Regions from separate parts of the Kitasatospora sp. NPDC048194 genome, predicted to be linked through region 3. Evidence: riboswitches for the same ligand, from Rfam matches in the RefSeq annotation. Region 3 holds a riboswitch; each other region holds the start of a gene.
The links. Region 3 has a riboswitch for S-adenosylmethionine ahead of ACGF07_RS30475 (IclR family transcriptional regulator). Riboswitches for the same ligand answer to the same signal wherever they lie in the genome.

Region 1 (7,561 bases), on a different contig from region 3:
GCGTTCCTCCAGGAACGCGGGGCGCGGGCGGTGCTGTACGCGGGCGACGACCTGGGGGACGTGGCGGCCTTCTCGGCGGTCGAGAAGCTGCGCGGGCAGGGGACGGCGGGGCTGCTGGTGTGCGCCGGAGCGGTGGGGGACGCTCCGGTGCGCGAGCTCGCCGACCGGGCGGACGTGGTGGTCGACGGCCCCGAGGGTGTGGTGGAGCTGCTGGCGGCTCTGGGGGAGTCGCTCAGAGGGCGTTGAGCTGGTCCAGGAACCACTGCTGCGGGGGGAGCGCGGTGGCCGCCGCGGCGAGGCGCTTGGTGCGGTCGGCGCGCTCGTCCGGGCTCATGGTGAGGCCGGCGTGCAGGGCCTCCGCGGTGGCGACCACGTCGTACGGGTTGACGACGAGGGCGTCCTCCCGGAGTTCGGCGTGGGCGCCGGCCTCGCGGGACAGCACCAGGGCGCAGCCGTTGTCGGAGACGACCGGGACCTCCTTGGCGACCAGGTTCATGCCGTCGCGGATGGGGTTGACCAGCGCGACGTCGGCCAGCCGGTAGGCGGCGAGGGAGCGCGGGAAGTCGTCGTCGACGTGCAGCATCAGCGGCTGCCAGGTGGGGGTGGCGAACTCGGCGTTGATGGCCTCGGCGAGTTCCTGGACGGCGGCCGTGTAGCTGCGGTACTCGGCGAGGTCGGTGCGGGAGGGGTACGCGAAGGCGATGTGCACCACCCGGTCGTGCCACTCGGGGCGGGTGCGCAGCAGGTGCCGGTAGGCCTGGAGGCCGCGGACGATGTTCTTGCTGAGTTCGGTGCGGTCGACCCGGACGATGGTGCGGCGGTCGCCGACGGCGGCGCGCAGGGCGGCGAGGCGCTCGTCCACGTCGGGGCGGTGGGAGCGCTCGCGGAGGAAGTCGGCGTCGGCGCCGAGGGCGTGCACGCCCAGGCGGGTGGTGCGGCCGCTGGGGGTCCCCCCGGCCGAAGGCTGGGGGAGGGTGACGGTGAGCGCCCCGGGGTCGACGGTGGCGCCGAGGAGGTCCTCGCAGCAGGCGGCGAAGGCGCGCGCCCAGCGCTCGGTGAGGAAGCCGGCCCGGTCGGCGCCGAGGATGCCGGTGAGGACGGCGCGGGCGACGTCGTCGGGCAGCAGCCGGTAGTACTCCGGCGGGGCCCACGGGGTGTGGGAGAAGTGGCCGATCCGCAGGTCGGGGCGGAGCTCGCGGAGCAGGCCCGGGACGAGCGAGAGGTGGTAGTCCTGGACGAGGACCGCGGCGCCCGGGGCGGCCTCGGCGGCCAGGGCCTCGGCGAAGGCGGTGTTGTAGGCCTGGTAGGCGGCCCACTCGGTGCGGAAGTCGGTGTCGAAGGAGGGCGCGGTCGGGGTCGCGTACAGCAGGTGGTGGACGAACCAGAGCGTGGAGTTGGCGATGCCGTTGTAGGCGTGGGCGAAGGTCTGCGGGTCTATGTCCAGCATCCGTACGGCCTGGCCGCCGACGTCGTGGCCGGCGCGGTCGAGACGGCCGTCGGGGGCGCCGGCCGCGGCTCGGCGGTCGGCGTCGTTGAGGGCCGCGCAGACCCAGACGGCGTCGGGGTCGTCGATCGCGGACAGGCCGGAGACCAGGCCCCCGCCGCCCCGGCGCAGCGTCAGGGTGCCGTCGTCGGCGGTACTGAACGACACCGGCCCCCGGTTGGATGCCACCAGGACGGGAGCGGTGCCGGTGGCACTCGAACGTTCGGTCGTGAGATCGCCCATGGTTGGGATGTTGCCGGGGGTCCGGGGTGGCAAACCCCTCAGTGGCGGGTGGCGTATTCGGTGATGGTGTGCATCGGGGGGCGCTCGAGGGCGGTGACGGGGTGGGTGTGCGCGATGAAGGCGCGGGTCTCCGGGTCGCGGGTGAACTGGGTGAGGTGGGGGTGGACCAGGTCGGCCGAGGCCTTGAGGCGGTGGGTGCGGTCGAGGCGTTCCAGGGCGGTGCGGTAGATGGTGGCGGCCATCCGGCCGAGGGCCTGGCCGTCCTGGTGGCGGTGGTGGCGGACGCCGACGTCGACCTGGGCCAGGGCGTCCAGCCCGGCCAGTTCCAGGGCGTCGACGAGGAGGCCGAGTTCGACGCCGTAGCCGGTGGGGAAGGGGAGCCGTTCCAGCAGCGACCGGCGGGCCGCGTACTCGCCGCCGAGCGGCTGGACGAAACCGGCGAGTTCCGGCCAGTGGAGGTTGAGCAGGGGGCGGGCGACGAGTTCGGTGACCCGCCCGCCGCCGGTCGGGACGACCGCGTCGGGGTCGCCCGCGGCCGCGCCGGTGACCTCGAAGGGGCGGTCGTACATCGCCTTGACCAGCTGGATGTTCCCGTCGGTCAGCAGGGGCCCGACGGTGCCGTAGACCAGGGCCGGGTCGAACTCGCGCAGGTCGGCGTCGACGAAGCAGACGATGTCGCCGTGGGTGACCAGCAGCGAGCGCCAGAGCACCTCGCCCTTGCCGGGGACGGCGGGCAGCCGGGGCAGGATGGCGTCCCGGTGTTCCACCCGGGCGCCGGCCGCGGCGGCGGTGGCGGCGGTGGCGTCGGTGGAGCCGGAGTCGAGGACGACCAGTTCGTCGACCAGGGGGAGGCGGTCCATCAGTTCGCGGCGGACGGTGCGGACGATGTCGCCGACGGTGGCCTCCTCGTCGAGGGCGGGCAGGACCACGCTGACGGTCTGCCCGGTGCGCCGCTTGGCCTCCAGCAGGGTGTGCACCGGCCGGTCGGCCGCGCTCCACGAGCGGCGGCGCAGCCAGGACGCCGCCTGCGGGAGGAGTGCGGGGGTCGGTTCGGCGGGCACGGTCGGTCTCCTCGAGGGGGCGGTTTGGACGGGCCATCTCGCGTGGCGGACGGTCCCGTTCGGGATCGACGCCTTCGGATACAGTCTTCGTACAGCTGCCGGACCTCCGCACGCCGGGGTCGCCGCTGAACCACAACTTCACAAGCTCATCCAGAGGGACTGAGGGAACGGCCCGTTGACGTCCCGGCAACCTTCTCGCTCGGCTGTCGTTCACAGGCCCCGGCGGGACAGGTGCCAATTCCGGCCTGTGGCGCGACCGCGTCACGGGGAAGATGAGGAGAGAGGCCTCCGCCATCATGGCTATCGACACCGTCGCACCCTCCCCCGGCGCCCGGCCGGCGGGATCCCCCACCGTCGACCTCGGCCCCGCCGCCGCCCTGTCCTGTCGGGAGTGCGGCGCCCGGTCCCCGCTCGGTCCGAGCTTCGCCTGCGCGGAGTGCTTCGGGCCGCTGGAGATCGCCTACGAGTTCGGCGACGAGCGCGCCGAGGAGCTGCGCAAGCGGATCGAGGCCGGTCCGGCGTCGATCTGGCGGTACGCGCCGCTGCTGCCGGTGCCGGCCGACGTGGCCTCCAAGCCGAACCTGAACCCGGGGTGGACCCCGCTGGTGAAGGCGGACAACCTGGGGCGGGAGCTCGGGTTCACCGCGCCGCTGCACGTCAAGGACGACTCCGGGAACCCCACCCACTCGTTCAAGGACCGGGTGGTGGCCTGCGCCATCGAGGCGGCGCGGGCGTTCGGCTACACCACGCTGTCCTGCTCCTCGACCGGCAACCTGGCCGGCGCGGTGGGCGCGGCGGCGGCCCGGGCCGGGTTCCGCTCCTGCGTGTTCATCCCGCACGACCTGGAGCAGGGCAAGGTCGTGATGGCCGGGGTGTACGGCGGCGAGCTGGTCGGCATCGAGGGCACCTACGACGACGTGAACCGCTTCTGCTCCGAGCTGATCGGGGACCCGGCCGGCGAGGGCTGGGGCTTCGTGAACGTCAACCTGCGCCCGTACTACGGCGAGGGTTCCAAGACGCTGGCGTACGAGATCTGCGAGCAGCTCGGCTGGCGGCTGCCGGAGCAGATCGTCATCCCGATCGCCTCCGGTTCGCAGCTGACGAAGATCGACAAGGGGCTGCAGGAGCTGATCAGGCTCGGCCTGGTGGAGGACCGGCCGTACCGGATCTTCGGGGCCCAGGCCGAGGGCTGCTCGCCGGTGTCCGCCGCGTTCAAGGCGGGCCGGGACGTGATCAAGCCGGTGAAGCCGGACACCATCGCCAAGTCGCTGGCGATCGGCAACCCGGCGGACGGCCCGTACGTGCTGGACATCGCCCGCCGCACCGGCGGCGCGGTCGAGGACGTCACCGACGCGGAGGTCGTGGCGGCGATCCGGCTGCTGGCCAGGACCGAGGGCATCTTCGCCGAGACCGCGGGCGGGGTGACCGTCGGCGTGCTGAAGAAGCTGGTCGAGACCGGTCAGCTGGACCCGGCCAAGGAGACCGTCGCGATCAACACCGGCGACGGCCTGAAGACGCTGGACGCCGTCTCCGACGCCGGGATGACCGCCGTGATCCGCCCGACGCTGGAGTCCTTCCGCTCCGCCGGTCTCGCGTCCGCCTGACCCGACCCCACCCCGCTAGGAGAGCCATGAGCGCCAACGTCCGCATCCCCACCATCCTGCGCACCTACACCGGCGGCGCGGCCGAGGTGACCGCCGAGGGGGCCACCCTGGCCGAGGTCATCGCGGACCTGGAGAAGAACCACGCGGGCATCTCCGCCCGCATCCTGGACGACACCGGAAAGCTGCGCCGATTCGTCAACGTGTACGTGAACGACGACGACGTCCGCTTCGCGGACGGCCTGGAGACCGAGATCAAGGACGGCGCCGGCATCTCGATCATTCCGGCGGTGGCCGGCGGCTGCTGAGCCCCGCGTCCGCTTCCCCGGCCGCCCGCACCACGGAATTCGGCTCTCCGTCGGTGCGGGCGGCCGTCGGTATTTCGGCGGGAATATTCCGGGTCGGGTGGGAGTAGAGTGTGGCTCGGCTGGGAACAAGGCTCCCCTTTCGGCTCGCACGCCGCTCGGCCCGAGGCCGTCCGGACGTTGAGACCGGCTCGTGCCCCCGGCCGTGAAACATGTCAGGCAGATGTCAGAATTCCTGCACGGATTTGGGTAATTCGTCCGCTATGTCCGGCGTGAAATGCCGACTTCCTCCCGGTTTGTTCGGCCTTGTCTCTTGACGGGTCCCGTGAATTCCCGGCGGCTGGCCCTGTTGCAGAGGGCGTCGATCCGGATACATTCAGCCGCGGTCGACGCAATCGCCCGCTCACCGGAAGCCGTTCGGCGTTCCGCGCGGGGATTGCGGCGTGCACGGCTGCGCCCAGGGGGGGTTCCCCGGGCCGGCCTCCAACCAGACCCGGGCCCGCGACCTGCGGGCGCGTGAAGGGCCAGCACAGCACTAGGGGAGTTCGGAATGGCTCAGGGCACCGTCAAGTGGTTCAACGCGGAGAAGGGCTACGGCTTCATCGCGGTCGACGGTGGTGCGGACGTCTTCGTCCACTACAGCGCGATCCAGATGGACGGCTACCGCACCCTCGAGGAGGGCCAGCGGGTCGAGTTCGAGATCTCCCAGGGACAGAAGGGCCCGCAGGCGGACATGGTCCGCGCGGTCTGACCCCCTTCCGCTCCAGGAGCTCGGCGCGGCCCACTGCTGGTGGAACCCTCGCTTCTCGGCGGGCCCGTACGACGTGCGTCGTACGGGCCCGTTCGCGTTTCCCGGCGGCTCCCGCGGCGGCTCGCGGGTCGCCGATTGGGCTTGCACTCGACCACCTGGAGTGCTAATCATTGGCGTTAGCACTCACAGCGTGAGAGTGACAGCGGACCGGGTCGGTGAGGCCCCCGGGAGCGGTAGGGGAATGGACCCCCGCACACCAGGGCCGTCCGTCGCGGGCACCCCTTGGTCCGAGCAGTCGACCGTGTCCCGGAGGACCACTTCAGATGGCCAAGATCATCGCCTTTGATGAGGAAGCTCGCCGCGGCCTTGAGCGTGGCATGAACCAGCTCGCCGACGCAGTGAAGGTCACGCTCGGCCCCAAGGGTCGCAACGTCGTTCTGGAGAAGAAGTGGGGCGCCCCCACGATCACCAACGACGGTGTCTCCATCGCCAAGGAGATCGAGCTCGAGGACCCGTACGAGAAGATCGGTGCGGAGCTCGTCAAGGAGGTCGCCAAGAAGACGGACGACGTCGCGGGTGACGGCACCACCACCGCCACCGTGCTCGCCCAGGCCCTGGTTCGCGAGGGTCTGCGCAACGTCGCCGCCGGCGCCAACCCGATGGCTCTGAAGCGCGGCATCGAGAAGGCCGTCGCCGCCGTCTCGGACCAGCTGCTGGCCCAGGCCAAGGACGTGGAGACCAAGGAGCAGATCGCCTCCACCGCCTCCATCTCCGCCGCCGACACCCAGATCGGCGAGCTGATCGCCGAGGCCATGGACAAGGTCGGCAAGGAAGGCGTCATCACCGTCGAGGAGAGCAACACCTTCGGCCTGGAGCTCGAGCTCACCGAGGGCATGCGCTTCGACAAGGGCTACATCTCCGCCTACTTCGCCACCGACCTGGAGCGCATGGAGGCGACCTTCGAGGACCCGTACATCCTCATCGCCAACTCCAAGATCGGTTCGGTCAAGGACCTGCTCCCGCTGCTGGAGAAGGTCATGCAGAGCGGCAAGCCGCTCGTCATCATCGCCGAGGACGTCGAGGGCGAGGCCCTGTCGACCCTGGTCGTGAACAAGATCCGCGGCACCTTCAAGTCCGTCGCGGTCAAGGCCCCGGGCTTCGGCGACCGCCGCAAGGCCATGCTCGGCGACATCGCCATCCTCACCGGCGGCACCGTGATCTCCGAGGAGGTCGGCCTCAAGCTGGAGAACGCCGGTCTCGACCTGCTGGGCACCGCCCGCAAGGTGGTCATCACGAAGGACGAGACGACCATCGTCGACGGTGGCGGCGACAGCGAGCAGGTCGCCGGTCGCGTGAACCAGATCCGCGCCGAGATCGAGAACAGCGACTCGGACTACGACCGCGAGAAGCTCCAGGAGCGCCTCGCCAAGCTGGCCGGCGGCGTGGCCGTCATCAAGGCCGGCGCGGCCACCGAGGTGGAGCTCAAGGAGCGCAAGCACCGCATCGAGGACGCCGTCCGCAACGCGAAGGCCGCCGTCGAGGAGGGCATCGTCGCCGGTGGTGGCGTCGCCCTGCTGCAGGCCGGTGTCGCCTTCGAGAAGCTGGAGCTGGAGGGCGACGAGGCCACCGGTGCCAACATCGTCAAGGTCGCGCTGGAGGCCCCGATCAAGCAGATCGCGACCAACGCCGGCCTCGAGGGCGGCGTCGTGGTGGAGAAGGTGCGCAACCTCCCCGCCGGTCACGGCCTGAACGCCGCCACCAACGAGTACGTCGACCTGGTCGCCGAGGGCATCATCGACCCGGCCAAGGTCACCCGCTCCGCGCTGCAGAACGCCGCCTCCATCGCGGCGCTGTTCCTCACCACCGAGGCCGTCATCGCCGACAAGCCGGAGAAGGCCGCTGCGGCCGCCGGCGGCGGCATGCCGGGCGGTGACATGGACTTCTGATCCTGATCGCTCCGATCGGATCGGTTGACTCCCGTCCGCGTGGGCGGCTCCCTCAGGGGGCCGCCCACGCGGCGTTTCCGCGTTCGGGCGCCGGCGGGAGAGGATGGACGGATGGCTTCCGACGACATCGAGACCGCCCTGCACAACGCGCGGGCACTGATCCTGGCCGAC
Region 2 (7,561 bases), on a different contig from region 3:
CGGAGACCCGCGCGCGGCTCGGCTGCTTGGGACGGCGGTGGGAGGCCAAGGGAGCGGCTCCTTCTTCCATGGGACTCACCCGATCGAGTGAGATTCCGGAAAATAGGTTTGACGCCAGACCCTAGTGAAGATCTATCCGTTTTGCCACTCCCCCGAAGGCGTGAACTCCGGTTCCCACGCTGACTTCACGGGATCCGCACACCCTCGCAAAACGGGCACTGACCAGGCGTCACGCCGGACCGAACGGCACCGCCCGAGGTCAGGGCCGGGCCAGCCGGTTCAGCAGCAGGACCGAAGCCACCGGGCGCGCGCCCGCCTTCCGCACGCCCTCCGCAACCTCCCGGTCGGTGGACACCACCACCACCGGACGGCCCTGCGGCTCGGCGCGCACCAGACGGCGGATCAGCTCGTCCGCCGTCTCTCCGGTCCGGCTGAACCGTACCCGAACCCCGCGCGGCGGCGCCATGATCACCGGAACGTCCAGGTCCTGCCCGTCGAACACACAGGTGACCTCCGCCTGGGTGCGCTGGGCCAGCATCGCCAGTCCGCCCAGCAGCCGGATCCGCTGCTGCTCCAGCGGCAGCGTCGGATAGCCGGTCTTGGTCACGTTGTAGCCGTCCACCACCAGGTGCACCTGCGGGATCGCCAGCAGCTGGTCCAGCAGCGCCGGATCGTCCTCGGCCAGGCCCCGCCGGGCCACGTCGTGCGGCGAGGCCGCTCCCGGCACCACCGCCTCCACCAGGTCCGCCGGGCGGATCTGGGAGACCGGCAGCGCCAGCTCCCGCTGCAGTCCCTGCGCCGACTGCAGCACGGTGTCCAGCAGCAGCCGCAGCCGCATGTCCTCGACGCTGCGCCCCTCGCGGGCCGAACGGCGGCCCTGCTCGGCGGCGTTCTCCAGCTCGGACACCCGGTGCCGCAGCCGCCGCGCCTCGCTCTCGGCCGCGCTGCGCTCGGCCGCGGCCTGCGCCTTCGCGGCCTCCAGCTCCCCGGTCACCCGCCGGGTCTCGGCCTGCGCCCGGCGGGTGTCGCTCTCCAGCGAGCGCACCTTCTTGCGCAGCGACTCGACCTCCCGCCGGACGCCCTCGAACTCCGCGCGCTGGCGGTCCAGGTCGGCCCGCGCGGCCGCCCGCACCTCGGCCAGTTCCGCCTGGAGCTTCTCCACCAGCCGGCCGGCCTCCGCCGCCGCGTCCTCGGCCCCGGCCCGCTCGACCTCCTCGCCGGCCTCGGCGACCAGCCGGCTCCAACCGGCCGACCTCACCAGGTAGGCGGCGGCGGCGACGTCCATCGGATCGGCGGCGCCGGGAACGGTGCCCGACTCCAGCGCCTTCACCAGGTCCGGCTGGCCCAGCCGCAGCCGCTCCGCTATCCGCAGCCGGAAGGCCGGCTCCGACTCCAGCGCCGCCGCCAGCGCGGTGGCCGCGTACTTGGCCCGCCGGGCGGGGGTGAACTTGACGTACTGACGCAGGCTCTGCGGCAGCTCCGCGGGCGGCAGCCCGCCGAGCGCGTCCGAGGCCAGGCCGACCACACGCCGGCGCACTCCCTCGGGCAGCGGCCGGTCCAGCTTCTCGACGGACCGCTCCGCGGCGGCACCGGACCCGGCACCGGACCCGCTGGTCTCGGCTGCGGACCCACCGGACCGGTCGGCGGACTCGCTGGTGTCAGCCGAAGCCTGCTCCGGCGAACCGGCATCCGGCAGAGGTGCCTCGGGCGGGACCGCCCCGGCGCCCCGCCCCGGTGCCGGCGCAGCGGGCTGAAGTCCCTGCGCGTCCGCGGGCTCCCTCGCTGCGTCCACCACGTCCTCGGCTCCGATCCTGGTCCAGCGGGGGCGGCCGCGGCCGCCCCGGTCGTCACGCTCCGTGCGTCTTGTTCTGTATTGTCCCGTGCGGCGGACGGGCGCGTCGCGCTCCGTCCGCCGCACCGGCGGGAATCAGCCCTGCTCGGCAACGCCCTCCGCGGCCCCGGCGCCCGGACGCGCCACCAGTTCGACCTGGTCCACCGCGTTGCACCAGCGGCAGCGCACCGACTCGACGGTCTCGCTGAGCACCTCGGTCTCCTCGACCTCGGAGTCGCCGGCCAGGTCGAAGTGCAGGAACTCCGTCACCCGCGCGGTGCGGGTCACGTCGAAGCGGGTGAGGTTGCCGCACAGGGTGCAGCGCCAGCGCGTCTCGGCGGTCAGGGCGGGGACGGTCATCGGGGGATCCTCTCGGCTGGTCCCTGGGTGGGCTAGGCGCTCCCCCCGGGGCCCGGCGTCGGCGGCGGGAGGCGGGAATGCCCGCTCCCAGCCTATTGCCTGGGGCAACCGCCAGGACCACCGGTTCTCGAACACGGGGGCTAGCCCACCTGCCGTAAACCGCCGTGTCACCGGCGCCGTCCCCAGGGATGCTTGGCCCCATGGCGCTCGCGGCCACCGACCACACCGACGCGCGGGACGGCCGCCCGACGGTGCCCGCCCCGGCGGTCACCTATGCCCTGATCGCCGTCAACACCCTGGTCTTCCTGCTCGGCCCGGCCGCCGGGCTCAACCCGCTGTACGGCCGGGACCAGGCCCGGGTCTGCGCCGAGCAGCGGTACGAGCAGCGCTGGGGCGCCGTCCCCGCCGAACTGCTCACCGGGCACCCGCTGACCGCCGAGCAGCTCGCCGAGGCCCCCGACCCCGTCCCCGGCTGCCCGGCCTCCCCCACCCCGGGCAAGCACCCCGCGGTGTCCGCCCTCACCGGCCTCTTCCTGCACGCCGGCTGGCTGCACCTGCTGGGCAACCTGCTCTTCCTCTACGTCTTCGGCCCCACCGTCGAGCGCCGGCTCGGCCGCGCCAGGTTCCTCCTCTTCTACCTGGCGGCGGGCAGCCTGGCCTCGTACGGCTTCGCGCTCGCCGAGGCGCACTCGGCGGACTCCACCCGGGTCCTGATCGGCGCCTCGGGCGCGATCTCCGCCGTGCTCGGTGCCTACCTGCGCCTCCACCCCCGCGCTCGGGTGACCACCCTGGTTCCGCTGCTCCTCTTCCTTCCGCTGCGCTTCCCGGCCTGGCTGGTGCTCGGCCTCTGGTTCGCCCTCCAGTGGTGGTCGGTGCACTCGGCCGGGCCCGGGGTGGCCTATCTGGTGCACGTGATCGGGTTCTCCGCCGGATTCCTCTACGCCTGCACGGTCGTCCGCCACCCCCCGAGACGCCCCGGCCGGGGCCCGATACGCTGGCCGCACCCCACGAAGGAGCCGGAACAGTGATCACCGCCATCGTCCTGATCAAGACCAGCGTCGACCGCATCCCGGAGATCGCCGAGGCCATCGCGGCCATCGAGGGCGTCAGCGAGGTCTACTCGGTGACGGGCGGCTACGACCTGGTGGCGATGGTCCGGGTGCGCCGCCACGACGACCTGGCCGAGGTCATCCCGGGCCGGCTCAACAAGGTCCCGGGCGTGGCCCACACCGAGACCCAGATCGCCTTCCGCACCTACTCCCAGCACGACCTGGAAGCGGCCTTCGCCCTCGGCCTGGACGAGTAGCGCCCCGCTCAGCCCTCGCGGCGGCTGCGGTCGACCTCCACGGTGGGGACGCAACGGCCGCCCTCGTTGCGGTAGTTCCAGGCGGCGCCGTCCGTGACCAGCTCGCGGACCGCGGTCAGGAAGCGCTCGACGTGCTCGTCCGGCGTCCCGGCGCCGAAGCTCACCCGGATCGCGTTCAGGCTGCGCTCACCGGGCAGCGAGGGCTCGGGCGCCCCGCACTCGGAGGGCGCCACCTCCTCGTCCCCGAGCAGGGTCCGCACCAGCGGGTGGGCGCAGAACAGCCCGTCGCGCACCCCGATGCCGTACTCGGCGGACAGCGCGGCCGAGAAGTGCGAGCTGTTCCAGCCCTGGACGACGAAGGACAGCACGCCCACCCGGGCCGAGTCCGGACCGAACAGGCTGAGCACCTTGACCTGCGGGATCTCCGCCAGCCCCGCCGTCAGCCGCTCGACCAGCAGCCGCTCCCGGGCCTCCAGCGCGTCGAAGCCGGCCTCGGTCAGCGCCCGGCAGGCCGAGGCGATCGCGTAGGCGCCGATGACGTTCGGCGAGCCGGCCTCGTGCCGGGCCGGGCCGGTGTGCCACTGGACGACCACCGAGCCGTCGGCCTCGCGCGCCACCGTCCGGGTCGCCCCGCCGCCGGCCAGGTACGGCTCGGCCGCGTCCAGCCAGTCCGAGCGGCCGGCCAGCACACCGGCGCCGAACGGCGCGTACAGCTTGTGGCCGGAGAAGGCGATCCAGTCGACACCCAGCTCACGGACCGAGACCCGGTGGTGGGGAGCCAGCTGGGCGGCGTCCAGCACCACCCGGGCACCGTGCCGGTGCGCCGTCGCGGTCAGCTCGGCGACCGGCCACAGCTCGCCGGTCACGTTGGAGGCGCCGGTGACGCACAGCAGCTTCGGCCCCTCCGGCGCGGCGGCCAGCGCGGCGTCGAGCGCGACCACCGCCTCGGCCCGGGAGCGCGGCGCCCGCAGGTAGTCGACCTCCAGCCCGGCGTGCGCCCAGGGCAGCAGCGAGGCGTGGTGCTCGGTCTCGAAGGCGAACACCCGGGTGCCGGCCGGAACGGCGGAGGCCAGCAGGTTCAGCGAGTCGGTGGTGGCCCGGGTGAAGACCACCTGGTCGCCGTCGCGCAGGTCCAGGAAGTCGGCGACGGTCCGGCGGCTCTGCTCGAAGAGGTCCGTGGAGAGCTGCGACAGGTACCCGGCGCCGCGGTGGACGCTGCCGTAGTACGGCGCGTAGGCGGCGACGTCGTCCCAGACCCGCTGGAGCGCGGGTGCGGAGGCCGCGTAGTCGAGCGCCGCGTAGCCGACCTTCTCCCCGCTGGCCAGCGGGACCTGGACGTCGTGGCCGAGGACGGCGAGCGGGGCGCAGATTTCGGTGGAGAGGGACATGGGGACGCACTCCTTCGGGGTTGGGGACCCCGGGAGTGCCAGTCGTCGGGCGTCCGCGCTTGTCGCACGGACGGTTCGCCGGCGACCCGGTCCTCACCCAGGGCACCCCGCCACGGACGGAGGGTTGCCGGACAGCAAGCTGGGGCTTGGCGCTGTCGCTCATGACCTGGCCAAGACTGTAGGTCGGGCCCGTCGGGTGGTCAAACGGGCATCCAGCATCCGGACAGCGGTGTCGCCCGCCGCCTCCGGAGCGTCCGTGCCGGGCGGCCCGGGGAACACCGGTAGGCCCGTACCGGCGAACCGGCACGGGCCCAGGAGGCGCCTCAGCTATGGCTGGTGGCGTCCGCCCAGCGCCGCAGCAGGTCCTGCGCGGCGCCGGAGTCGATCGCCTCCGCCGCCCGCGCCATGCCCGCCGCGAGCTGCTCCGCCAGCGGCGCGTCGCCCAGGTCGAGCGCCACCAGCGCCGCCGCGGTGTTCAGCAGCACGGCGTCCCGCACCGGCCCGCGCTCCCCGGCCAGCAGCCTGCGGGCCACCTCGGCGTTGTGGGCGGCGTCGGCGCCGCGCAGCGCCTCGATGCCGACCAGCTCGATGCCGACGTCCCGCGGGTCGAAGGTGGTCTCGGTGACCACCCCGTCGCGCACCAGCCACACCCGCGAGGTGGTGGTGATGGTCAGTTCGTCCAGTCCGTCGTCGCCGCGGAACACCAGAGCCGTCGCCCCGCGCCGGGCGAGCACCCCGGCGATCAGCCCGGACAGCCGGGTGTCGAAGCAGCCGATCGCGTGCGCGGTGACCTTGGCCGGGTTGGTCAGCGGCCCCAGGATGTTGAAGGCCGTCGGCACGCCGAGGTCGCGCCGGGCGGTGGCGGCGTGCCGCATCGAGGGGTGGAACTTCGCCGCGAAGCAGAAGGTGAGCCCGACCTCCTCGGCCACCTCCGCGACCCGCCGGGCGGACAGGTCCAGCGCGACGCCGAGCTTCTCCAGCACGTCGGAGGAGCCGCTGGCGGAGGAGGCCGACCGGTTGCCGTGCTTGACCACCTTGGCCCCGGCGGCCGCCGCGACGATCGCCGACATGGTGGAGATGTTGACGGTCTTCGCACGGTCGCCGCCGGTGCCGACGATGTCCACCGCGGGCCCGGGGATGTCCAGGGGCTCGGCGTGCTGGTACATCGCGTCGACCAGCCCGGCGATCTCGTCGACCGACTCGCCCTTGGCCCGCAGCGCCACCATGAACCCCGCCACCTGGACGGGGGACGCCTCGCCGCTCATGATCCGGTCCATCGCCCACGCGGTGGACGAGCGGTCGAGGTCCTCCCCGTTCAACAGCGCCGCCAGGAGGTCCGGCCAGGTGCGAACCACCTGCGCGGGGTCGCTACCGCCGTTCGCAGGGTTCACGTTCACCATGGCTGACTCCAGCTGTTGTCGGTTCCCCCGCACCGGGGGACGTCCGTACGGATGGAGCCAGCCTATCGACCGGCGGGGTGCCCACGGCGGTGTCTTCTCTACTACTGAGACGGCACCGCTCAGCGGGCGGCCGGTGCCCGCTTGGCCAGTCGCGCCCGCAGCAGGGTGGCGACCGCCGCGGCCAGGGCGACCGGGTCCACCGGGCGGGAGATCGCGGCGTCGGCCCGGCTCCAGGCGGCGAGCCAGGAGTCCTGCGGCCGGCCGATCAGCACCAGGACCGGCGGGCACCCGTAGATCTCGTCCTTGAGCTGGCGCCCGAGGCCGAGCCCGCCGGCCGGCACCGCCTCGCCGTCCAGGATGCAGAGGTCGACACCGCCCTTCTCGAGCGCCTTGAGCACCGCGGGGGTGGTCGCGCACTCCAGGTAGGACAGCTCCGGAAGATCGTCGGCGGGCCTGCGGCCGAGCGCCGTCAGCACCTCCTCGCGGGTGTTGCGGTCGTCGCTGTAGACGAGGACGGTGAGCGTCTCGTCGGTCGTGTACGCCATGGGCCCTGCTCCCTCAAGTGTGATCCGGACCACGTTCACCTGATCCGGATGCTACCCCCGTTCCCCCCGGTTCCGGGCCCCCCTCGCGCACGTTCCTGCTCAAGCCGCCGCGCCCGCGGCTCACCCGCCCGGAGGACGGCCCGTCACCCTGGCGCGGCCAGACCACCCGGACGGCCGATGCGGCCCCCGTCCCCTACAACAGGACGCTCCGCCGACCGTGCAGCGACCCGCCGCGCAGAGGGGTCGCGGGCCCGTCGAGGAACCGTCAGAAAAGGGACACGCCGCAGCTCGGCCCCCGTCCGGACTCCCGGCCGACCGCCAAGCGGGCATACCGCACGCACCGGACACTCCGAGGGACACCCCCCGGCGTGAAGACGGAATAAGGGACCGACATAATGTCCGTCGTGGCGACAGCAACAGCAGTAGAAACCGGGCACGCGCACGGATCGGTCAACCGACCGAACATGGTCAGCGTCGGAACGATCGTCTGGCTCAGTTCCGAGTTGATGTTCTTCGCGGCCCTCTTCGCGATGTACTTCACGCTCCGCTCCGTCAAGGGAGCCGAGTTCTGGACCGAGAAGGCGCACGCCCTGAACGTGGGCTTCTCCTCGGTCAACACGACCATCCTGGTGCTCTCCTCGCTCACCTGCCAGCTCGGCGTGTTCGCCGCCGAGCGCGGGGACGTGAAGAAGCTCCGCATGTGGTTCGTCATCACGTTCATGATGGGCGCG
Region 3 (7,561 bases):
GGTGTTGGACTCACCGGTCGCGTACCAGAGCCGGCCACCGCCGTCGAGGTTCAGCGTGCCGGTGGAGAGGGACGGCAGCTTGTCCGAGATGGACTGCCACTGCCCGCCGCCGGTGCGGGAGCGGAACACGCCCCCGTTGGCGCCGCCCGCGTAGACGTAGCCGTCGTCGTCGGCCGCGATGCCGGTGATCCGGCCGGTCACGAACCCGGAGCCGCCGCTGGAGTTGGAGTTGACGTCGCGGTAGCGCGGGTCGTCGGAGTTGTACGGCTTGTCGGTGACGTGGTCCCAGCTGCCGCCGGTGTGCGGCATGGACTGCAGCTGGGCCCAGGCGGCGCCGTACGCGCCGGGCGCGACCACCCCGGGGGCGGTGCGGGCCTCGGTGTACTGGGCGGTGCCCTCGGCGGAGTTCTCCGCCTCGTCGCCTTCGTCCTCGCCGGGGGCGTCCGCCCTGGCGCTGAAGGCGGGACCGGCGGTGGAGCCCGTGCCGCCCCGGACCCTCTTCGCGTGCTTCGCCCCGATCTCGGCCTGGTGCTGGGCCTGGTGCGGACGAGGCCCGGGTGTCCCGGACGGCGCGGCGAGGGCCTGGGTGGTGGTCAGTCCGAGCGCGGTGAGGGTCACGGCGGGCAGTAGCAGCCGTCGGCGTTGCCTGTTGGGCACGATGGTGGGTCCTCCCCATGCGGCGGGCCGCGCGGTCGCGCGGCTCCGGCGGAAACAGTCGGAAGCCTCGCGGTTCGGCCGGGTGGAGTGAAGGGCCCGCGCATAACGAATGATTAAAACCGAATTCAGTGAAGAGAGTTGGAAAGCCCGGAAGGCCTCGTCCCGCAGATTGAAGCAGCCGGAGCGGTGGGAACGGTCGGCGACGGACGGGCGCGGGGGGAATCCCTCCCCGAATGGGTGCGGGCCGCCGTACCGGCCCGGCCCCCGTCCCGAGCGCCGCTGACCGGCCGGGCTCCGCCGGGGGGGCCGGTTTGGCGGGCCGGCCGGGGAGTCTTGTATGGTTCCTGGCGAATCATCCAGAGGGGTGGAGGGACCGGCCCTACGAAGCCCCGGCAACTCCCCGGTCGACCCGGCGTCCGAAGTACGCGCCGCGCCGCCCGGGATCAGTGCCAACTCCGGCCTGTCGCCAACGTGGCGCGGGAAAGATGAGGAGACACGGTGCTCTCTGTGCTGTCCTTCGCCCGGGCGCTCTCCGCCGCCCCGGCCGTTCCGCGTACCCGTCTCGTGCCCGGCGCAGGCACTCGGCCGATCTCTCCGGCCCGTCCTCGCTGACCACCCCCGCTCCCCGCGGGGAGCCCCCGTGAGCGCGAATCCGCCCCCCGCTCACGGGTACGAGACTGGAGTACCCATCCCATGCAGAACACGAGCGGCGTCGGCGTGCTCGACAAGGTCACCTCGATCCTCGGCACCCTGGAGTCCGGCCCCACCACACTGGCCGGACTCGTCGCCGCGACCGGTATGGCGCGGCCCACCGCGCACCGGCTCGCCGTCGCGCTGGAACACCACCGCCTGGTCAGCAGGGACCTGCAGGGCCGGTTCGTCCTCGGCCCCCGGCTGACGGAACTCTCGGCGGCCGCCGGTGAGGACCGGCTGCTGGCCGCCGCCGGCTCGGTCCTCACGCACCTGCGTGACGTCACGGGCGAGAGCGCGCAGCTCTACCGGCGCCAGGGCGAGGTCCGCATCTGCGTGGCCGCCGCCGAGCGGCTCTCCGGCCTCCGCGACACCGTCCCGGTCGGCGTCACGCTGTCCATGAAGGCGGGATCCGCCGCCCAGGTGCTGCTCGCCTGGGAGGAACCCGAGCGCCTCCACCGCGGCCTCCTGGGCGCCCGCTTCACGGCCACCGCGCTCGCCGGGGTGCGGCGCCGCGGCTGGGCGCAGTCCATCGGCGAGCGCGAGCCCGGGGTCGCCTCCGTCGCCGCGCCCGTCCGCGGCCCGTCCAACCGGGTGGTGGCCGCCGTCTCCGTCTCCGGCCCGATCGAGCGCCTCACCCGGCACCCCGGCCCGCACCTGGCCCAGGCCGCCGTCGAGGCGGCCAACCGCCTCAGCGAAGCCCTCGCCCAGGCCTGAAGGGCCGACCGGGGCCCGGCCGGCCGTTCAGCGGCCGGGCAGGAGCCACCGCCACACGTCGCGTTCGGCGGTGGCCGACCAGACCACGTCGCCGTGGCCGTAGCCCGGCACCACCCGGTAGTCGACCCGGGCGCCGCCCCGGCTGACCAGGCGGGGGCCGAGGTCGTGGTCGCCGCGTCCGAGCTCGGCGTTCAGCCAGACGACATCGGCCCGGATCGCGGACCAGTCGATGCGGTGGACCTCCGCCCGGCCGGCCCAGAGCGCCGCCAGGTCGCGGAGCAGGGCGGTCGCCTGCAGGCCGCTGCCGAGCCGGGAGACCGCCGCCGTCCAGACCGGCAGCGGTGCGTGGTCCAGGACGAAGCGGTCCTCGGTGGGCGTGGCGCCGAAGGCGTACTCACCGGCGCTGTGGCCCCGGTGGTAGATCCAGTTCGCCGCCCCGGGCAGCTCCCGGGTGCGGGTCAGCGCGTAGTGCAGCAGGCCGAGGTTGCTGAACTGCGCCGCCCCGGGCACCGGTCGCGGCACCCCGCTCGGGGCGTCCGGGGCGGCGGCCGCGCGGGCGAACAGGCCCTTCAGCCCGGGGTCGACGGTCCAGGTGCCCGCAGCCAACAGCTGCCGGAACCCGTCGGTCAGCGCCGAGGCTCTCGCGACGAGCTCCGGCTCGGTCTCCGGGTCGTAGGGGCCGGTGGTGTCGAGGACGAGCACCCGGCGCAGCCGCTCGCCGCCGTCCCGTGCGGCGGTCGCCAGCGCGAGCGCGGCCCCGGCCGAGTGGCCGAGCAACTCGTACGGCAGGCCGGTGACGGACTCGACGGCGGCGACGACCCGCCGGAGGTCGGCCCGCTGGGCGTCCAGGCCCCGGTCCGCGCAGTGCGGGCCGATCAGGTCGGGCGTCAACGCGTCCTCGCGCGGCGTGGTGCCGACGACCAGGTACCCGTGGTCGGCGAGGAAGCGCGCAAGGCTCCGGCCCCGTGCGGTGCAGTAGTCGGCGGCGACGTTGAGCCCGCCACCCGGCAGCAGGTGGACCACCCGGTGCGCCCCGCCGCCGTCGCCGAGGACGTCGACGGTGAACCGCCCGCCCTGCCGGTCCGGGACGGCCAGCCGCCGGTGCCCCGGGCCGACGTCCACCACCGCCGAATCGCCGCAGCCGAGTGCCGCCGCCACCGCCCCGATCAGCTCCGCCCCCACCGCTTCTCCTCCCCGCGTGCTGCCGACCGCGCGCGGACCGGGCTCCGCCGCCCGCGGCGCGGGAACAGTCTGACGGACGGCTACGGGCGGCGCCGGTCCGGCCGCACCCGTCAGCCCCAGTACCCCGTGTGCACCGCGGCCGCCTCCTCGTACAGGTGCGGCCCCGAGACCTCCACCGGGCTGCCGCCGGCGGCGAAGACCTGACGGCAGGGCAGGTGGAGCACCGGCTCCTCCGGATCCACCCCCGCGATGACGTTCAGTTCGGTCGCCGCCAGCGCGTACACGACCCGCCGGATGCCGCTCCAGAAGATGGCGCCCGCGCACATCGCGCACGGCTCGGTGCTGGAGTACAGGGTGGCCTTGGCGAGCTGGGCCGGGGCCAGGGTGCGGGAGGCCCGCCGGACCAGGTTGGTCTCCGCGTGGGCGGTCACGTCGTGGTCCGTCAGCACGGTGTTCTCGGCGGTGAGCAGGACGCTCCCGTCGGCGTCCGTCAGCAGCGCGCCGAAGGGGTGGTTGCCGTGCGCGCGGGCGGAGGCCGCGATGTCGAGGGTCGCGAGCAGGTGGGCGCGGGTGTCATCGGCCATGACGTGCTCCTCGGGGATCGGCCGGGCGGAGGCTCGGGAATCGCATCGAACGTACACGACGTCCGCGGTGGGGCCGCCCCGGCGGTCGTGCCGGCCCGCTCAGCCGTACGGGACGACGGCGACCGGGCAGTGGACGTGGTGGACGACCGCGTGTGCCACCGGGCCGAGGTGGTGGTGGCGCAGCGGCGCGTGGTGGGTACGGCGGCCGACGACCAGCAGCCGGGCCGTCGCCGCCGCGTCCACCAGCTCGACGGCGGCCTTGCCCCGCACCAGCTCGTCCGTCACCTCCACCTCGGGGTGGCGGCCGCGCCAGGGCTCCAGGGCCTCGGCGAGCCCGGTCCGCTCGACGGCGGAGACCTCGCGCTCCAGCCCGCCGATGGCGCCGTAGGCCATGTACTCGCTGCCGGCGGGCGGGTTCCAGACGTGGACGACCCGCAGCGGCGCGGAGCGGAGCGCGGCGGCCTCGAAGGCGAAGGCCAGGACCTCCTCCGCCGGGTGCGTCAGGTCGAGGCCGACCGTCACGTCGCCGGCCGGCTCGCTCTCGTGGGCCCGCACCAGCACCACCGGGCAGGCGGCCCGGCGCAGCACCTCCTGGCTCACCGAGCCGGTCAGGTAGCCGCGCAGGGTGCCCAGCCCGCGTGAGCCGAGGACCACCACGGCCGCCGTGCGCGAGGCGGCCTCCAGCGCCTCCACCGGGTCGCCGGAGACCGGCGAGGAGACGATCGGCACCTCCGGTGCCAGGGCGCGCAGGGCTCCCTCGCGCTCGGCCAGCTGCGCCAGGGCGCGGTGGTAGGTCTGGTCGCTGCCGACCACGTCGCGCTTCGGCCAGGGCCACGCGTGGAGGACTTCGAGGCCGAGTCCGCGGCGCTGTGCCTCGCGGGCGGCCCATTCGGTGGCGGCGAGGCTCTCGGGCGAGCCGTCGAAGCCGACGACAACTGGTCCGGTCACGGCGTACTCCTCGGTTCCGCGGCGCGTCGACGGCCGTCCCCGGCCGCCGGGGCCGCCTCGGGTTGCGGCCCCAGTATCGGCGTCTCCCGCGCCCGCCGCCTCCCGGGCCGGGGCGGCTGCCGGTGCCCCGCCGCCGGTGCTCCGCCGCCGGCGTCGGCGTGGAGCGTCGCCGGGCAGGTCGGCGGCCCGGCGGGAGCCGCACCGAGCCGGAGTGGGCGTCGTGGTACCGCGGTACTACGGACGGCCCGATGATCAGCCCGCGGTGCCACGGATCCGGCCCGGGCCGCACCTAGCGTGGAACCGTGGGCGGCCGGGACGGCCCGGCCCCTGGACGTAAGGGCGAGCGATGATCGAGGCGCACCAGCTGACGAAGCGGTACGGGGAGAAGACCGCCGTGGACAGGCTGGACTTCACCGTCCGACCGGGAACGGTGACCGGGTTCCTCGGGCCCAACGGGGCCGGGAAGTCCACCACCATGCGGATGGTCGTCGGCCTGGACGCACCCACCAGCGGGTCGGTGCGGGTCAACGGCCGCCGCTACGCCGAGCACGCCGCGCCGTTGCAGGAGGTCGGCGCGCTGCTGGAGGCCAAGTCGATCCACCCAGGCCGTTCGGCCTTCAACCACCTGATGGCCCAGGCGCACACCCACGGCATCCCGCGCCGCCGGGTGGAGGAGGTCATCGAGATGACCGGCCTGCAGAGCGTCGCCCGCAAGCGGGCCGGGGCGTTCTCGCTCGGCATGGGCCAGCGGCTCGGCATCGCGGCCGCCCTGCTGGGCGACCCGGCCACGGTGATGCTGGACGAGCCGGTCAACGGTCTCGACCCCGAGGGCGTCCTGTGGATCCGCAACCTGCTCACCTCCCTCGCCGCCGAGGGGCGCACCGTCTTCGTCTCCTCGCACCTGATGAGCGAGGTCTCGCTGGTCGCCGACCATCTCATCATCGTCGGCCGCGGCCGGCTGCTCGCCGACACCACCGTGCAGGACCTGGTCCGGGAGGCCGGTGGCGACGTCGTCAAGGTGGCCAGCGCCGACCCGGCCCGGCTGCGCTCGGCGCTGGCCGGCCCCGGTGTGGAGATCACCGGCCGCTCCGGCTCCGAGGAACTCCTGGTCAGCGGCCGTACCGCCCGCGAGATCGGCCTGACCGCCGCCGAACACGGCATCGCCGTCTTCGAGCTCACCCCGCGGACGGTCTCCCTCGAAGAGGCGTTCATGGACCTGACCAGGGACGCCGTGGAGTACCACGGCACCACCACCGCCGGAACCGAGGGCAAGGCCGCGAGCACGCCCGAGAACGACGCCGAGACCGAGACCCCGAGGAGCGCGGCATGAGCACCATCGTGACCTCCGAGCCCGCCACGTCCACCGAACCGCGTGCCGCCCGCCCCGCGTACAAGGTGACGGCCGCACGCGTGCTGCGCTCCGAGTGGGCCAAGCTGTGGTCGCTGCGCTCGACCTGGATCACCCTCGGGCTGGCGCTGCTCTTCCTGATCGCCTTCGGCCTGATCGCGGCCTCCCAGTTCAAGTCGCGGATCACCTCCGGCCGCCCGATGGACCGGGACTTCGCCGCCGCGAGCACCCTCAGCCTGTCGCTGTTCGGCACCAACTTCGCGCAGCTGGCGCTCGGCGTCCTCGGCGTGCTGGTCGCGGCCGGCGAGTACTCGACCGGCATGATCCGCTCGACCCTGGCCGCGGTGCCGCGCCGTCTGCCGGTGCTCTGGTCCAAGGCCGCGGTGTACGGCCTGATCGCGCTGGTCCTCGCCACGGTCGGGGTGTTCGTCGCCTTCCTGGTGGACACCCGCATCCTCTCCGGGACGCGGGCGGCGATGACCCTCTCGGACGCCGGGGTGGTGCGCGGCCTGCTCGGCGCCGCGCTCTACCTGGGCCTGGTCGGCGTGATCGGCGTCGCCCTCGGTGCGCTGCTACGCTCGGTGGCCGGCGGCATCTCGGTGCTGGTCGCCTCGCTGATGCTGATCCCCGGGCTGGTGTCGCTGCTGCCCAGCTCGTGGCAGGACCACATCAGCCCCTACCTGCCGAGCCACGCGGGTGAGGCGATGTTCGCCCTCCACCACGACACGACCACCCTCTCGCCGACGGCCGGACTGCTGGTCTTCCTCGGCTGGACGGTGCTCGCCCTCGCCGGCGCCGCCGTACGGCTGGTCCGCACGGACGCCTGAGAGACTCCCGGTGCGGCGTCGGAACTCCCGGCGCCGCACCACCCGTACCACCACCAGGGAGAAGCCACCGGTGAGCGAGGACCGAGCCATTCCCGACGGCTTGGCCGCCGACGCGCTGTCCGGCCACCCGCTGTTCGTCCGGCTGGCCGGGATCGGCCAGCGCGTGCGGCAGGCGGACCGCGACCACCCCTGGGTCCTGGACGCCGCCGTGGTCGCGGTGGTCGTCCTGATGTTCTGCCTCCCCGACCTCTTCCCCTTCGCCGGCCGCGACGAGCCCGCGCACGAGCACCGGATCGTCTTCGCCCGCCCACCGCTGCCCGCCATGCTGGCCTTCCAGGCGGGTCTGGTCCTGCCCTTGCTGTGGCGGCGCCGGCGGCCCACCGAGGCGCTCGCGGCGATCATGGCGGTCTTCGTGCTGCAGTGGTCGCTCGGCGTCGCCCTGCGCGCCGACGCCGCCCTGCTGGTCGCCCTCTACAGCCTCGCCCTGCACGGGCGGCTGCGGCACCTGGCCTGGTCCTGCGCCGTGATGGTGGGCGCGATGGCCCTGGTGGCCGTGCAGGTCTCCGGCGGCGGGCTGCCGGTCGGCGACGCACTGTTCTTCCTGGTCA

Region 1: it holds a riboswitch for S-adenosylmethionine, as region 3 does, so the genes downstream of both, thrC (threonine synthase) here and ACGF07_RS30475 (IclR family transcriptional regulator) in region 3, are expected to answer to the same signal.
Region 2: it holds a riboswitch for S-adenosylmethionine, as region 3 does, so the genes downstream of both, ACGF07_RS08950 (aminotransferase class V-fold PLP-dependent enzyme) here and ACGF07_RS30475 (IclR family transcriptional regulator) in region 3, are expected to answer to the same signal.

What each region holds. Positions count from the first base shown of each region.
Region 1 is NZ_JBIDAK010000026.1:70,580-78,140, forward strand. It holds gene otsB (trehalose-phosphatase) at 1-246, shown strand, start outside; gene ACGF07_RS26740 (trehalose-6-phosphate synthase) at 233-1,726, opposite strand; gene ACGF07_RS26745 (glucosyl-3-phosphoglycerate synthase) at 1,765-2,787, opposite strand; SAM riboswitch class I at 2,931-3,066, shown strand; gene thrC (threonine synthase) at 3,084-4,391, shown strand; gene ACGF07_RS26755 (ubiquitin-like small modifier protein 1) at 4,418-4,696, shown strand; gene ACGF07_RS26760 (cold-shock protein) at 5,244-5,444, shown strand; gene groL (chaperonin GroEL) at 5,768-7,390, shown strand; gene ACGF07_RS26770 (hypothetical protein) at 7,502-7,561, shown strand, end outside.
Region 2 is NZ_JBIDAK010000005.1:77,155-84,715, reverse strand. It holds gene ACGF07_RS08975 (NlpC/P60 family protein) at 1-49, opposite strand, end outside; gene ACGF07_RS08970 (NYN domain-containing protein) at 260-1,561, opposite strand; gene ACGF07_RS08965 (hypothetical protein) at 1,928-2,191, opposite strand; gene ACGF07_RS08960 (rhomboid family intramembrane serine protease) at 2,392-3,219, shown strand; gene ACGF07_RS08955 (Lrp/AsnC ligand binding domain-containing protein) at 3,216-3,497, shown strand; gene ACGF07_RS08950 (aminotransferase class V-fold PLP-dependent enzyme) at 3,506-4,885, opposite strand; SAM riboswitch class IV at 4,936-5,052, opposite strand; gene trpD (anthranilate phosphoribosyltransferase) at 5,209-6,285, opposite strand; gene ACGF07_RS08940 (hypothetical protein) at 6,405-6,830, opposite strand; gene ACGF07_RS08935 (heme-copper oxidase subunit III) at 7,226-7,561, shown strand, end outside.
Region 3 is NZ_JBIDAK010000036.1:37,077-44,637, reverse strand. It holds gene ACGF07_RS30480 (glycosyl hydrolase) at 1-660, opposite strand, end outside; SAM riboswitch class I at 1,007-1,149, shown strand; gene ACGF07_RS30475 (IclR family transcriptional regulator) at 1,351-2,064, shown strand; gene ACGF07_RS30470 (hypothetical protein) at 2,092-3,246, opposite strand; gene ACGF07_RS30465 (nucleoside deaminase) at 3,357-3,830, opposite strand; gene ACGF07_RS30460 (universal stress protein) at 3,930-4,778, opposite strand; gene ACGF07_RS30455 (ATP-binding cassette domain-containing protein) at 5,125-6,108, shown strand; gene ACGF07_RS30450 (ABC transporter permease) at 6,105-6,953, shown strand; gene ACGF07_RS30445 (histidine kinase) at 7,024-7,561, shown strand, end outside.